Regions from separate parts of the Nonomuraea sp. IBHARD001 genome, predicted to be linked through region 1. Evidence: riboswitches for the same ligand, from Rfam matches in the RefSeq annotation. Region 1 holds a riboswitch; the other holds the start of a gene.
The links. A riboswitch is a leader RNA that binds a small molecule or an ion and turns the genes downstream of it on or off. The one in region 1 is predicted to bind cobalamin.
Positions count from the first base shown of each region.

Region 2: another riboswitch for cobalamin. It lies ahead of metE (5-methyltetrahydropteroyltriglutamate--homocysteine S-methyltransferase); the one in region 1 lies ahead of cobN (cobaltochelatase subunit CobN).

Region 1 covers NZ_JBWBBW010000002.1:4,039,653-4,043,855, reverse strand. Annotated here, with positions in the region: gene ACTWNK_RS20470 (precorrin-8X methylmutase) at 1-316, opposite strand, end outside; gene cobG (precorrin-3B synthase) at 313-1,509, opposite strand; cobalamin riboswitch at 1,530-1,720, shown strand; gene cobN (cobaltochelatase subunit CobN) at 1,758-4,203, shown strand, end outside.
Region 2 covers NZ_JBWBBW010000002.1:3,486,186-3,490,388, reverse strand. Annotated here, with positions in the region: gene ACTWNK_RS18090 ((2Fe-2S)-binding protein) at 1-437, shown strand, start outside; gene ACTWNK_RS18085 (hypothetical protein) at 434-796, shown strand; gene cobF (precorrin-6A synthase (deacetylating)) at 829-1,587, opposite strand; cobalamin riboswitch at 1,705-1,916, shown strand; gene metE (5-methyltetrahydropteroyltriglutamate--homocysteine S-methyltransferase) at 2,049-4,203, shown strand, end outside.

The DNA.
Region 1 (4,203 bases):
GAGCGGGCACGCGGGGGTCGCCGAGCAGGCAGAGCACCTCGTTGCCCGCCGGCAGCCTGCGACGGGTGACGCCGGAGGCCACCATGGTCGCGTCGCACAGCACCGGCGCGCCGGCCAGCAGCGCCGTACGGGCCGAGGCGACCACGCGCGGGCTGTGGCCGATGTCGGCGGGCAGATCGGTCATGCCGCACGCGTGGATCATGCGCACGGCGACCCTGGCGACGTCGGCGGGCAGGCCCGACAGGTCGGCCTCGGCCCTGATGGTGGCGAAGGACTGCCGGTAGATCTCCGCGCCGTCGCGGATGTAGTCGCTCACATGTCCCCTGCGTGCTGTGTACGGTAGCCGTCCGCTGTGGCGACGAAGTCGGCCGCTGTCTCGCGTGGCCGTCCGCAACGTCGCTCGCATCCCGACCAGTGCACGGGGAGATTAGCGCCCTTTGCCGGACCCGGCGGCATCACCCCCTGCCCTGCCGCCCAGCGCTCGGCGTCGGCCCGTACGTCGGCGAGCGACTTGGCGCATCCCGGGAGCCCGGTGCACGCGCTCACCCCGGCCAGCGGATGCGCCGCATCGGTGATCAGCCCGGCCGCCGCCAGTTCCCCGATCAGCTCCGCCGCACGCCCCGCCTCCTGGTCGGGCACGACGACCGTACGCCACGGGGTGACGATCAGCCCTCCGGCCTGCGCGGACACGGCCGCCAGCAGCTCGGCCCGCGCCGCCGTCAGCCGCCCCAGAGGCGCACCGGCCACCACCGCCACCCGTCCGTCGGGCTGGACGACGCCTCCGACGGCTGGCGGCGTCCCGTCCCCTCCGGGCGCCCGGCCCACCCCCGCGACGCCGCCCAGCCGTACGGCGCAGCGCGAGGGGCCCTCCTGCAGCTCGGCCAGCCGCCAGGCCGCCGAGCCCTGCGCCTCGCGCTCGTCGAGGAAGGCGTGCGCCGCCGCGACCAGCACGGAGGGCACGAGGGCGGCGGGCGCCCGCAGGCCGCTGTCGGCCCCGGCCAGCAGGACGGCCGCCTCGTCCGCCGCGACGGCCACGGCCGTGACGTCGGCACGCAACGCCCGCACGTCGCCCGAACCGTCGTCCAGCGCGAACAGGAACCGCCCGGGCAGCGAGGCCAGCCGAGGCGTCGAGCACACCCGCTCGTCCAGCTCACGCACCGCCTCCCGCACATCCAGCAGGGTGTGCGAGGAGCGCCCGCTCAGCGGCGAGGCGACGATGTTGCGCACGCGCTCGTGGGTGGCCGAAGGCAGCAGTCCGGCCCGGGCGAGCAGGCCGGCCAGCAGCGGAAGGCCGGTCGCGTCCAGCCCTCTGACCTGGATGTTGCCCCGTGAGGTGAGTTCGAGCACGCCGGAGCCGAGCCGGGCGGCGCCGTCCGCGAGGTCGTGCAGCCCGCTCGCGGTGATCGCGCCTCCCGGCAGCCGTACGCGGGCCAGCAGGCCGTCGGCGGCGGCGTGCGCCGACAGCGCACCGGGACAGGCGTCACGTCGTGATCGTCCGGTTTCAGCCACGTTGAGGATGGTAACGCCAGTTTTCTGGGCCGGATCTGTGTGCCATGCTGAGCGCAGGCGACGGCGCAGAAGGAAGCCGGTGAGAAACCGGCGCGGTCCCGCCACTGTAACCGGGGAGCAAGCCCCACCGCAGGCCACGGTCCGGCGACGGACGGGAAGGCCAGGGGTGAGCGCCGATCCGGGAGCCAGGAGACTTCTGCCGTCGTGACACCCACGACCGGGGCGCGGACCCCGAGGGAGGACCTTTCGTGCGTCCCGAGCACCCCACCGTCCTGCTGCTTTCCACCTCGGACACCGACCTGCTGAGCGCACGCGCCAGCGCCGCCGCCTACCGGCTGGGCAACCCGGCCAGGCTCACGGCCGACGACCTGCCGCCCCTGCTCGACGGCGTCGATCTGGTGGTCGTGCGCATCCTCGGCGGCAGGAGAGCCTGGGAGGACGGGCTCGACGCCCTGCTCGCGGGCCCCAGGCCGGTCGTGGTGCTCGGCGGCGAGCAGGCGCCGGACGCCGAGCTCATGGAGCTGTCCACGGTGAGCGGCGGTGTCTGCGCCGAGGCGCACGCCTATCTCGCGCACGGCGGACCGGCCAACCTGGGCGAGCTGCACGCCTTCCTGTCCGACACCGTGCTGCTGACCGGGCACGGTTTCGCCGCCCCCGAGCCCACCCCCTCATGGGGACCGCTGCCGCGCACCGCCGCCGCGACCGACGGCCCCGTCATCGGCGTCCTGTACTACCGCGCGCACCACGTGGCCGGGAACACCGCCTTCGTCGAGACGCTCTGCCAGGCCGTCGAGGCCTCAGGCGGGCGGGCGCTGCCGGTGTTCTGCTCCTCGCTGCGGACGGCCGAGCCCGAGCTGCTGGAGGTGCTGCGCCAGGCCGACGCCCTGGTGGTGACCGTCCTGGCCGCCGGAGGGTCCAAGCCCGCCTCGGCCGGAGCCGGGGGCGACGACGCCGCCTGGGACGTGGGCGCGCTCGCCGGGCTCGACGTGCCGATCCTGCAAGGCCTGTGCCTGACGACCAGCCGCGAGGCGTGGGAGGCCAACGACGACGGCCTGTCCCCGCTGGACGCCGCCTCGCAGGTGGCCATCCCCGAGTTCGACGGGCGCATCATCACCGTGCCCTTCTCCTTCAAGGAGATCGACGAGGACGGGCTGACCGTCTACGTGGCCGACGAGGAGCGCGCCGCCAGGGTCGCGGGCATCGCCGTACGGCACGGGCTGCTGCGGCACGTGGCTCCCGGCGACAAGCGGATCGCGGTGATGCTGTCGGCCTACCCGACCAAGCACTCCAGGATCGGCAACGCGGTCGGGCTGGACACCCCGGCCAGTGTGGTCAAGCTGCTGGCCGTGCTCCAGCAGGAGGGCTACGACCTGGGCGAGGGCTTCCCCGGCGTGGCGGACGCCGACGGCGACGCGCTGATCCACGCGCTGATCGCGGCGGGCGGCCAGGACGCCGACTGGCTGACCGAGGAGCAGCTCGCGGGCAATCCCGTGCGCATCCCCGGCGCCCGCTACGCCGAGTACTTCGGCACGCTGCCCGCCGCGCTGCGCGAAGGCGTCGAGGAGCACTGGGGCCCCGCGCCCGGCGAGCTGTTCACGCACGAGGGCGACATCGTGCTCGCGGCGCTGCGCGCGGGCAACGTCGTGGTCATGGTGCAGCCGCCGCGCGGTTTCGGCGAGAACCCGATCGCCATCTACCACGACCCGGACCTGCCGCCCAGCCATCACTACCTGGCCGCCTACCGCTGGCTGGCCGACGACTTCGGCGCGCACGCCGTCGTGCACGTCGGCAAGCACGGCAACCTGGAGTGGCTGCCGGGCAAGTCGGCGGGCCTGTCGGCCGCCTGCGGGCCGGACGCCGCGCTCGGGGACGTGCCGCTGATCTACCCCTTCCTGGTCAACGACCCCGGCGAGGGCACCCAGGCCAAGCGCAGGGCGCACGCGGTGCTCGTCGACCACATGGTGCCGCCGATGGCCCGCGCCGAGACCTACGGCGACATCGCCCGCCTGGAGCAGCTGCTGGACGAGCACGCCTCGATCGCGGCGATGGACCCGGCCAAGCTGCCCGCGATCAGGGCGCAGATCTGGACGCTCATCCAGGCGGCCAAGCTCGACCACGACCTCGGGCTGGCCGACCGGCCGCACGACACCGAGTTCGACGACTTCCTGCTGCACGTCGACGGCTGGCTGTGCGAGGTGAAGGACGCCCAGATCCGCGACGGCCTGCACGTGCTGGGCGCGGCCCCGCAGGGCGCCACTCGGGTCGACCTGGTGCTGGCGATGCTGCGGGCCAGGCAGATGTGGGCCGGTCAGGAGTCGCTGCCCGGACTGCGCGAGGCGCTCGGCCTGGCCGAGGACGGCTCGGCCGGGCGGGTGAGCGTCGACGAGGCCGAGGCGAAGGCCCGTGCGCTCGTCCAGGCCATGGAGGACTCCGGCTGGTCGAAGGCCGCCTCCGGCGAGGTCACCGCGCGGGTGCTCGGCGGGCCCGACGCGCTGGTGACGAGCATCCTGGAGTTCGCCTCGGCCGAGGTCGTGCCCAGGCTGGCCCGCACGACCGACGAGCTCACCCATCTGACCCACGCGCTGGCCGGAGGCTACGTGCCCGCCGGGCCGAGCGGCTCGCCGCTGCGCGGGCTGATCAACGTGCTGCCGACCGGCCGCAACTTCTACTCCGTCGACCCGAGGGCCGTGCCCA
Region 2 (4,203 bases), 550 kb from region 1:
CGCTGCGGGTGGCCGTGCTGGACGGGCGCGCCGCCCCTTTCACACCCGGGGAGAGCGCGGCGCACCTCTACCGCGTCGTCGCCACCGGCCTGCTGGCGCCGCTGGTCCAGGCCGTGCTCGGCGTGGTGAAGATCTCGCCCGGCCTGCTGTGGGGCAATGCGGCGTCGGCGCTTGCGGGAGCCGTACGCGCCCTGGTGCTGGCCAGGCCGGGGCTCGGCGGGCGGGCCACGGCGCTCGGGCGTGAGCTGCTCGGGCTGGGCGTGCTGCGCGGGGGCGGCGAGCTGATCCAGCCGGTGCCCGGAGCGCCCTTCTTCGTCAGGCGCACGTGCTGCCTGTACTACCGGCTGCCCGGCGGCGGGATGTGCGGCGACTGCGCGCTGATCGACCCGCCGACCCGCAGCGCCCAATGGCGCCCCTCCCCCGAAGGACGACGATGAGCGGCCTGACCGTCTGCAGGGACTGCTGCTGCGGCAGCACACGCAAGGTGCCCGCGCTCGACCACGACGAACAGGTGCGCCTGCTGTCGGAGATCGCCGAGGTACGCCTCAGCGAGTGCCTGGACGTGTGCGAGCAGGCCAATGTGGTCGTCGTACGGCCCTCGCCCGAGGGCAGGGCGGCGGGCGGCAGGCCGGTGTGGCTCGGCCTGGTCAACCATCCGGGCGCGGCCGGCGACATCGCCGCCTGGATCGAGGCGGGCGGTCCCGGCCTGGCCCCCATGCCCGACATCCTCGGCCTGCACGCCTTCACCCCGCCACGCCGGGTCAGACCGCAACGCGGGACCCTGCCCCTGGCGTGAGGAGGAGGGGCAAGCGCCCGGCGGGCAAGCCCCTACGCGCCGGGCGTCACGCGTCGCAGCAGGTACGTGTCCATGATCCACCCCTTGCGCTCGCGTGCGGCGGCGCGCAACTCCTTGATGCGTTCGGCCACCTCGGGCACCGGTCCCGAGACGAGGATCTCGTCGGGCGTGCCGAGGTAGGCCCCCCAGTAGATGTGGTACTCCTCGCCCAGCCCGGCGAAGGCGCAGTGCGCGTCGAGCATGACCGCCACGTCGTCGGCGTCAGGCCCCTCGGCGGCCAGGCGGCGGCCGGTAGTGATGTGCACGGGCTTGGCGACACTGGTCAGGCTGGTGCGGTGCGCGGCGGTCAGCGCCGACACGCTCGTGATGCCCGCGACCACCTCGTACTCGAAGGCGACCTCCCCCTTGGCCAGCACCTCCTCGATCCCGGCCAGCGTGCTGTCGTAGAGCCCGGGATCGCCCCACACCAGGATCGCCCCGACCTGGCCGTCGCCCAGCTCCTCGCGGACGAACGCCTCGTACAGCCCGGCCCGCCGCGAGCGCCACCGCTCGACCGCCTCGGTGTAGGCGGGCGTGGTCCGGTCGCGTTCCGGATCGGCCGCCTCGACCACACGGTACGGCGGGCGGGCATGCGTCTCGATCATCGTCCGGCGCAGGTCGAGCAGGTCGTGCTTGGCCTCGCCCTTGCCCAGGACGAAGAACACGTCGGCCGAGGCGATGGCCTCGACCGCCCGCAGGGTGAGGTGGCCGGGGTCCCCGGCGCCGATGCCGATGATGAGGATTCGCTTCACCCGGCACAGTCTGCCCTCCCGCCCATCGAGGTAGTGATCGGGCTCCCGGCTTTCCGCCCTCCCGCCGATCCGGGCGGTGATCGGGGCTCCCGGCTTTGCGCTCGGGCCGGGGCGGCCTATGGTGGTGCGTGCAGTCGGTTCGCCCTGCCAGCCGGGCAGGCGCGTCGCAAGAGGGAACCCGGTGTGAATCCGGGACTGCCCCGCAGCGGTGAGTGGGAACGACCGCCGTCACATGCACTGGATCCGCACGCGGATCAGGGAAGCGACGGCCACTAGGCACGAGCAGCACGCCCACGAGTCCGAAGACCTGCCACTGCCCGTGCGCGTCCGCGCGCGGCGACGTCGATGGCCTCGTGGGCGGGCCGGCTGACCCGGTCGGCGGCGTCGCACGCCGCCTCGCGGTCGTGCCTTCGCGTCCCGGGACCCGTCGGGGTCACCCGTGACTCGCGAAGGAGAGTTTCGTGACCGACACCGCTGCTTCCCCCGGCTCACTGGCCACCGTGTACGGCCATCCGCGCCAGGGCCCCGACCGTGAGCTCAAGAAGGCCGTCGAGGGCTACTGGGCCGGCCGGGTGAGCGCCGCCGAACTGCATGCCACCTCGGCCGTGCTGCGCCGCGACACCTGGCGGCGCCTGGCCGACGCCGGGCTCGCCGAACTGCCCACCGGCGACTTCTCCCTGTACGACCACGTGCTGGACACCACCGTCATGGTCGGCGCCGTGCCCGAGCGCCACCGCGCGGCCGTGGCGGCCGACCCACTGGACGGGTACTTCGCCATGGCCAGGGGCACGCAGGAGGTCGCGCCGCTGGAGATGACGAAGTGGTTCGACACCAACTACCACTACCTGGTGCCCGAGCTCGGGCCTGACACCGTGTTCACGGCCGATCCGGCCAAGCAGGTCGCCGAGCTGCGCGAGGCCGTCGCGCAGGGGCACGCGGCCAGGCCGGTCCTGGTCGGGCCCGTCACCTACCTGCTGCTGGCCAAGGCCGCGCCCGGCGTCGACCCCGGATTCGACCCGCTGTCGCTGCTGGAGCGGCTGCTGCCCGTCTATGCCGAGGTGCTCGCCGCACTGCGGGCCGAGGGAGCCGCCTGGGTGCAGCTCGACGAGCCCGCGCTGGTGCAGGACCGGCCGCGCGAGGTGCTCGACGCGGTCGCCTCCGCCTACGCGCGGCTCGGCTCGCTCACCGACCGGCCGCAGATCGTCGTCGCGAGCTACTTCGACCGGCTGGGCGAGGCGCTGCCGGTGCTGGCCGCCGCGCCCGTCGAGGGGCTGGCGATCGACTTCACCGGGCCCGCCGCCGCCAACCTGGAGGACCTGACGGCGCTCGGCGGCCTGCCGGGCAAGCGGCTGATCGCGGGTGTGGTCGACGGGCGCAATGTGTGGATCAACGACCTGGACCAGTCGCTGAGCACCCTGGCCGCACTGCTGGGCCAGGCCGAGCGCCTGGACGTGTCCGCGTCCTGCTCGCTGCTGCACGTGCCGGTCGACGCCGCCGCCGAGACGGAGATCGATCCCGAGATCGCCGCCTGGCTGGCGTTCGCCGCGCAGAAGAGCGCCGAGGTGGTCACGCTGACCAGGGCGCTGACCGAGGGGCCGGACGCGATCGCGCAGTCGTTCGCGGCCAACAGGGCGGCCCGTGCCGCACGCGCCTCCTCCGCGCTCACCCGCGACCCCGCCGTACGCGCGCGGGCCGAGGCCGTGACCGAGGCCGACACGCGTCGCGCGACGCCGTACGAGAAGCGGGCCGGGGCGCAGCGGGAGCGGCTGGGGCTGCCGCCGCTGCCGACGACGACCATCGGGTCCTTCCCGCAGACCGCCGAGCTGCGTACGGCACGGGCCGACCTGCGGGCCGGGCGCATCGGCGAGACGGACTACGACGAGCGGATCGCGGCCGAGATCAGGCAGGTGCTCGCCTTCCAGGAGGCGGCCGGGCTCGACGTCCTGGTGCACGGCGAGCCGGAGCGCAACGACATGGTCCAGTACTTCGCCGAGCAGCTCACCGGCTATGTGGCCACGCTGAACGGCTGGGTGCAGTCCTACGGCACCAGGTACGTACGGCCGCCGATCCTGGCGGGCGACGTGTCCAGGCCGGAGCCGATGACGCTGCGCTGGACGACCTACGCGCAGTCGCAGACCGACAGGCCGGTCAAGGGCATGCTGACCGGGCCGGTGACGATGCTGGCGTGGTCGTTCGTCCGCGACGACCAGCCGCTGGGCGAGACCGCCAGGCAGGTCGCGCTGGCGCTGCGCGACGAGGTGGCCGACCTGGAGGCGGCGGGCACGGCCGTCATCCAGGTGGACGAGCCCGCCCTGCGCGAGACGCTCCCGCTGCGCGCCTCCGGCAGGGCCGCCTACCTGGCCTGGGCGACCGAGGCGTTCCGCCTGGCCACGGCCTCGGTCGCGGAGGACACGCAGATCCACACGCACATGTGCTACGCGGAGTTCGGCGAGATCCTGGGCGCGATCGACGACCTCGACGCCGACGTGATCAGCCTGGAGGCGGCCCGTTCGCACATGCAGGTGGCGCACGAGCTGGCCGGGGCCGGGTACCCGCGTGAGGTCGGCCCCGGCGTCTACGACATCCACTCGCCGCGCGTGCCCGGCGTGCAGGAGG